Linked DNA regions of Thermogemmata fonticola. The protein of the gene in region 2 interacts with the protein of the main gene of each other region in a pairwise test. Links are inferred from orthologs where the notes say so. Each region holds a gene or a part of one and is shown on either strand. Other genes may lie near its edges. The genes, in order: dprA and recA.

Region 1 (3,104 bases), on a different replicon or contig from region 2:
AGGCCCGTTCCAAGCCGTCCACGAGGAAGGCGTGGAGTTTGACGCCCGCGGGCCGGGGAGCGTGCAAACCCACACGGACCAACTGGCGGATCAGGGAGGGTACATCCATCGTCCGGGGCGCTTCCCCCGCCGCTGGGACGGAGCGGATCACGGGGCGGTGGCGGACCCGCCGCAGAACTTCCGCCGTCACCGGTCCCCCATCGGCCAGGACAATCAGGCGCTCCAGCGTGTTTTCCAGTTCGCGGACATTGCCGGGCCAGTCGTACCCCTGGAGCCACTCCGCCAGTTCCGGCGTCAGCTCCGGCACAGGGCATTTGTGCTGCTCGGCATAGCGGCGGAGAAAATGGCGGGCCAGCAGGGGAATATCCTCCCGGCGTTCCCGCAGCGGCGGCAAATGGATCGGGATGACGTTGAGGCGGTAGTACAAATCCTCCCGGAACTGCCCCGCCGCGACCAACTCCTCCAGCGGGGCGTTGCTCGCGGCCACCACCCGGACATCCACGCGGATCGTCCGGCTTTCCCCCACCCGTTCAAACTCCCGTTCCTGGAGGACCCGCAACAGCTTGACCTGCAACTTCGGGGAGGTGCTGTTGATTTCATCCAGGAAAATGGTACCTCCGTGGGCGGCCTCGAAGCGCCCCGTCTTGTTTTCCACCGCGCCGGTGAAGGCGCCCTTGACATGCCCGAACAGCTCGCTTTCGAGCAGGTTTTCATGCAAAGCGCCGCAGTTGACGCGGACAAAGGGGCCATCCGCCCGCCGACTCAGCTTGTGGATCGCCCGGGCGATCAGTTCCTTGCCGGTACCTGTCTCCCCGACGAGCAGGACATGGGCGGAGCGGGGCGCCGCCAAGCGCACCAGGCGGTACACCTCCTGCATCGCGGGGGCATTGCCTACGATCTCCGGCAAAGGGGGTTCTATTTGCTCACTTTTTGTCATTCTCCCATCGCTCCTGGGGAGAGGATGAACGGGAGAGAGCCGCCTTTTGCGTCCTTGTTCCCCGTCAGTATAATCACCCCTGCCACGAATTGCCACCTGACTGCATACTTCCTAGGCAATTCTCCCCGGCCTCCCGCCCCCGCCAAACTACTGCCCATATCCTAGGCATCCGACTTCTCCCCTTATTGAATCCGCTCGTAGAAGTTGCCGGGCAAGCGGCGGATGCGGTGCTGCAATTCCAACTGCATGAGCTGGGGCAACAAGTCCGAAACCCTACACTGGAGGGCATAGGCCAGTTCATCGATATGGCGGCGCTGGGCGAGTTGGTCCCAGATAGCCTGGAGAGGGGGGTCCAACGGGGAAGGCGGAGCGGCAGGAGGAGGGGGAACAGCGGGAGGAAGCGGAGCGGCGGCGGGCTGGGGACGTTCCGCGAAGGGACGCTCCAGGGGCGGACCATTGGCAGAGGCAGCGGAGGCGGTGGGAAGGAAGGCGTCCGACGGCGGGGCTTCTTCAGCGAACAAGCTGGCGGGGCGGCTCGGCGGCGGGGCGGCTTCCCCCGCCTTCAGCCCTTGCAGGTCGGCGAGCAGGTCGTCCACTCCCCGGATCAAGCGGGCGCCCTGGCGGAGCAAGGCCAGGCATCCGGCGCTGGTTTCACTGTCCAGGTTTCCCGGCAGGGCAAAGACTTCCCGCCCCTGTTCCAGGGCATGCTCAGCGGTGATGAGCGCTCCGCTGCGCTGGCCCGCTTCCACCAGCACCACGGCCAGGCTCAGGCCGCTGATCAAGCGATTGCGGGCGGGGAACATGCCGGCCTGCGGCGGGGTCTGCATCGGGGTTTCGCTGATCAGGCAGCCGGGTCCTGAGGCGATCCGCTGGGCCAGCTCCTCATGTTCCGGGGGATAGATGCGTCCCAAGCCGCCCGCCAGGACGGCGATGGTGCGCCCGCCGCTTTCCAGGGCAGCCTGATGGGCAGCGCCGTCGATGCCGCGGGCCAAGCCGGAGACGACGGTGTAACCGGCCAAGGCCAGGCCGCGCGCGAGTTGTTCGGCCCAGCGGCGGCCGGCTGCCGTCGCCTGGCGCGTGCCCACCACGGCCACCGCCCGCTGGTCCCGGCGGTCCCACTTCCCTTTGAGAAAGAGCAGCGGTGGGGGATTGCTGATGGAAAGCAGCGGGGCGGGATACTCCGGCTGCGTCCAGATCACCGCCTGGACGCCGTGCTGGGCCATGAGGGCTTCTTCACGGGCCGCCGCCGCCTCGACCTGCTGCAAGGCCGCGGCCAGTTGCCGGGCCAGCTTCGCTCCGATGTGGGGGACCTGGCGCAGTTGTTCCGCTGTCGCCCGCCGCACCGCCGCTGCCGAACCGAAATGCTGGAGCAAGGCCGCCGTCAAGCGCGGCCCCAAACCGGGAACCAGCGCCAAAGCCAGATGATCGCGCAGCTCCTCCGCCGCCGGACGCATCACTCCGTTCCCAGGACCAGCTTCAGGGAAAAAATCGCGTCCGCTTACCACCATAGCCGATGGAGAAGATGGGGGAAAGGATACTGGAAGAATTCCTGAGGGAAAAATTGTTGGCAATGGCGGAAGAAATTGGCATAATGCCAGTGCAGCCCCTTTCCCTCAACCGGCCGGAAGGATCGGCGGTGTACGGCAACGGCAATAACCACAAGCTGAAGATTTTCAGCGGTCGGGCCAATCCCTCGTTGGCGGAGAGCATTGCGCGCCACCTGGGCTGCCCCTTGGGACGGATCAGCCTGGGGAATTTCCCCGACGGCGAGACGAGCGTGCGGATCGAAGAGGATGTGCGGGGCCGGGACGTGTTCCTGGTCCAGCCGACCTGCACGCCGGTCAACGAGAACTTGATGGAATTGCTCATCATGCTGGACGCCTTCAAGCGGGCGTCGCCAGCGCGGATCACCGCGGTGCTGCCCTACTACGGCTACGCCCGGCAGGACCGCAAGGACAAAGGGCGCGTGCCGATCTCCGCTAAACTGGTCGCCAATCTGATCACCAAAGCCGGGGCGGACCGGGTGCTGGCGCTGGACCTCCATGCGGCCCAGATTCAGGGCTTTTTCGACATCCCGGTCGACCATCTCTACGCCGCCAAGGAGCTAGCGCGGAGCATTCGGCAGTTGGGCATCCCGCCGGAAGACCTGGTGGTGCTCAGTCCCGAC
Region 2 (3,160 bases):
GCAAGGCTTCTTCAAGATGCCGGGCTTGATGATCGGGATGGCCTTTGGGGTGTTGGCGATGCACTCCGTGTGGCACTGGGCATGCGATAACTCTGAACGAGCAGAACCGCCGGAAACGATCACATTCTGCTTGCCCCGCAGGACGCAGCCTGGCCTAGATTGGGGCCAGATTCAGGAGCAAAGGCAGCACCTGGAGCGAACAAGGGTTCGGTTGCATCTCAGTTGTCAGGCCTTGGATCATATCACGGTGCGTTTGGTCGTCGGGGAAATTACCCTTCGGCAGGCTGTGGAGATGGCCGATCCCATACTCCGTCGCCGGCAGGGTTTCTTCACTTCCGTGGCATGGCAGTATAAGTTACTGTCCCATGAGCAGATAATTGCTCGCTTTCTCATCCAACGGGCCGAAATGATGTATGCGGCCGTCGATCCCAGTTTCTGGCACCCGGTGGCCCAGCGTCTGGAGCGCGAATACGCTGCTTTGGAGTGAACCGATGGGTGAAAAACCGGTCTTCCGCGACCACTCACATGTCGCACCGACAGTTGCAGGAGCCACTGAGCCGGATGGCAAAGGCAGCCGATCCGTTCCCAGCGGTTAGCCTTCCAGTTCCTTCCTGGCGGTTGAGCCTTGAATCCCCCTAAGCCTATTGTGACACCACCGCTGTGATGCCGCAGTTCCCATCAGGAACCAGCAATGGCCAGAGCGGGGGAGGACGGCTCGTCTTGTTTTTCGCCGGGAGGTACGCGTACAGTTTTGATAAGTCAGCGGAGAAAATACGAACGGGGAGGGTCGGCAACTCCGAGTCTGTGTTTCATGGGAGGCAGGACAGCAGATGAATTCGCCACGCGGCAGACCTTGGGATGCGCGGGAATTTTTTTGACCTGCTGACCTTCTCTAAAATGGGGGGAAGAGGGTAAACTTCTTTACACGCAACAGGGACAGAGGAACCAAGGGCCGGGTGGCGGCGCCTTTTCTCTTTCCCAGATTGATCCGAAATACAACATACTCTCAGGGGAGACAGAACCATGGCGGAGAAGGACAAGTTGCTGGACAACAAGGAGCTGCGGAACGCTCTCGCGGCGATCGAGAAGGAGTTCGGAAAAGGCTCGATCATGTCGTTGGGGGATATGACAGCGCAGGACGTGGAAGGGATTCCAACCGGTTCGCTGTCGCTGGATATTGCCCTGGGCGGGAAGGGTTTGCCGCGGGGCCGGGTCGTGGAGATTTTCGGAGCGGAGTCGAGCGGTAAGACGACGATTGCCCTGCATGCGGTGGCCAATGCCCAAAAGCAGGGAGGAGTGGCGGCGTATATCGACGCCGAGCATGCCCTGGACCCCAGTTGGGCCAAGCGGATTGGCGTTGATCTGGATGCCCTGCTGGTCTCGCAGCCTAGCTATGGGGAGGAAGCCCTGCGGATCGCCGAGATGCTAATCCGTTCCAATGCGGTGGATATTATCGTGGTCGATTCGGTGGCCGCTTTGGTACCGAAAAGCGAAATTCAGGATGGGGAGATCGGCGATGCCAAGGTGGGGCTGCAAGCCCGCTTGATGAGCCAGGCGATGCGGGTGCTCACGCCGATCATCAACAAGAGCCGGACCTGCCTGGTCTTCATTAACCAGATTCGCCAAAAGATCGGGGTGATGTACGGTGATCCGAATACGACGCCGGGCGGGTTGGCCCTCAAGTTCTATGCCAGCGTCCGCATGGAAGTCAAACGAGTGACAACACTCCGGCAAGATGAAGAGGCGATCGGGGCAGAAACTCGCGTTCGCGTGGTGAAAAATAAGGTGGCTCCGCCCTTCCGCACCGCAGAGTTCGACATTCTCTTCGATCGCGGGATCGATTGGCTCGGTGATCTCTTCCGCCTCGCGGTGGATGAGCAGATCATCGCCAAAAGCGGGGCACACTTCAGTTACAAGGGAGAACGGCTGGGCCACGGGAAGGAAGCGGCCTTGCAATTTTTGCGAGAACGTGAGGAACTGTGCGAAGAGATTCGCCAAGCGGTCCTGAGCAAGCATAAGCCCAAGAGCACCACGGACGCAGAATTGGCTCTGGAAGCGGAACGCGAAGAGGCCGAGGCGAAAGCTGCTTTGGAGGCACTGGAGCAGCAGGCTGAGGAACCGAAGCGCAAAGCCCGCTCGCGTACTGCCGTAGAAAACTGAAGTGTTTCACCTGTCCCCGGCGGTGCATACCAAATAACGCCTATTGAAAACACCCAACGGTTGGCTCTGCTCCCGCCTGCCGCATAGCCCAAGGAAGGGCAACTGCCATGTCTGAGCAACACCATGACTCCGCTCCTGGGTCCAGTGGCCGCACCATGGCGTGGGGGGCACTGGCCAACTGGGTCGCCTTCGCCGCCACCTTAACCGTGGCTTTCTTTCTGGCTCCTTACCTGCTCCGCCGATTAGGGGAAGCCCGCTATGGCGTGTGGTGTATGGTAGAAGCCCTGCTAGCGTACTTCACTCTCCTGGACCTAGGCCTAGCAGCTTGCCTCGTCCGCTACGTGGCCCGCTACCATGCGCTGAGCGCTCAGCAAGAATTGAGCCGCTATGCCGCTGCCGCCTTCTGGCTCTACTGCGGTGCCGCTGGGATTGTGCTGCTCGTGAGTCTGCCCTTGGGCTTGGTCCTCGCCCCCCTCCTCGAAAACCGGTTGGACCAGGCCGATCGACTCCTACCATTTCTGCTTCTGATGTTCGGTCAGTTTGCCTTCACGCTGCCCCTGAGTGTGTTTCCCACTTTACTGGATGGCTTGCAAAGGTTTGGGCAGAAGAGCGCTGTGCGGTTGGGCGCTCTTGTTCTGCGAGTCAGCGGTATCGTACTGGTGATGGAGACTGCACCGGGTTTGACGGGCCTGGCCGTTGTCTTGAGCCTGAGCCAGCTTGTGGAACACGGCGTGATGTGGTGGGTTGTGCGGCGTGATTTGCCGGGTTTGTCACTCTCCTGGCGCTGGGTGGATCGGACCACCCTGCGAGAGGTGCGCGGATACAGCCGCGATGCATTTCTGGCCATGGTCGCCGGGCGGTTGAGTGGGCAGAGCGGGCCGATCGTGGCGGGCCTGTTCCTCTCGGCGGCGGCTGTGGCTCATTACACCCTGGCGTATCGCCTGATCGACATGGGAAAGAACCTGCTGCGGGCGGCCACGACTACCTTGACACCTGCCAT

Evidence for each region.
Region 1: the proteins of recA (region 2) and dprA interact in binary tests that used the Bacillus subtilis proteins (3 or more experiments, as listed by UniProt). The link is inferred for Thermogemmata fonticola from one-to-one orthologs.

The regions. Positions count from the first base shown.
Region 1 is NZ_JACEFB010000009.1:146,378-149,481, reverse strand. Bases 256-3,046 are described here. They hold dprA (DNA-processing protein DprA), read right to left. Parts: upstream 2,392-3,046; coding sequence 1,120-2,391; downstream 256-1,119. Other genes in these bases: H0921_RS12490 (ribose-phosphate diphosphokinase), read left to right, coding at 2,508-3,046; H0921_RS12500 (sigma-54 interaction domain-containing protein), read right to left, coding at 256-937. Outside these bases: more of H0921_RS12500, read right to left, coding at 1-255; more of H0921_RS12490, read left to right, coding at 3,047-3,104. UniProt on the Bacillus subtilis protein: Protein that helps load RecA onto ssDNA during transformation. Binds cooperatively to circular ssDNA, is able to bridge different segments of DNA. Favors the loading of RecA onto SsbA- or SsbB-coated ssDNA and formation of RecA-DNA filaments.
Region 2 is NZ_JACEFB010000003.1:124,406-127,565, reverse strand. Bases 245-3,091 are described here. They hold recA (recombinase RecA), read left to right. Parts: upstream 245-1,023; coding sequence 1,024-2,160; downstream 2,161-3,091. Other genes in these bases: H0921_RS06580 (lipopolysaccharide biosynthesis protein), read left to right, coding at 2,268-3,091; H0921_RS06590 (hypothetical protein), read left to right, coding at 245-487. Outside these bases: more of H0921_RS06590, read left to right, coding at 1-244; more of H0921_RS06580, read left to right, coding at 3,092-3,160. UniProt on the Bacillus subtilis protein: Multifunctional protein involved in homologous recombination, DNA repair and competence.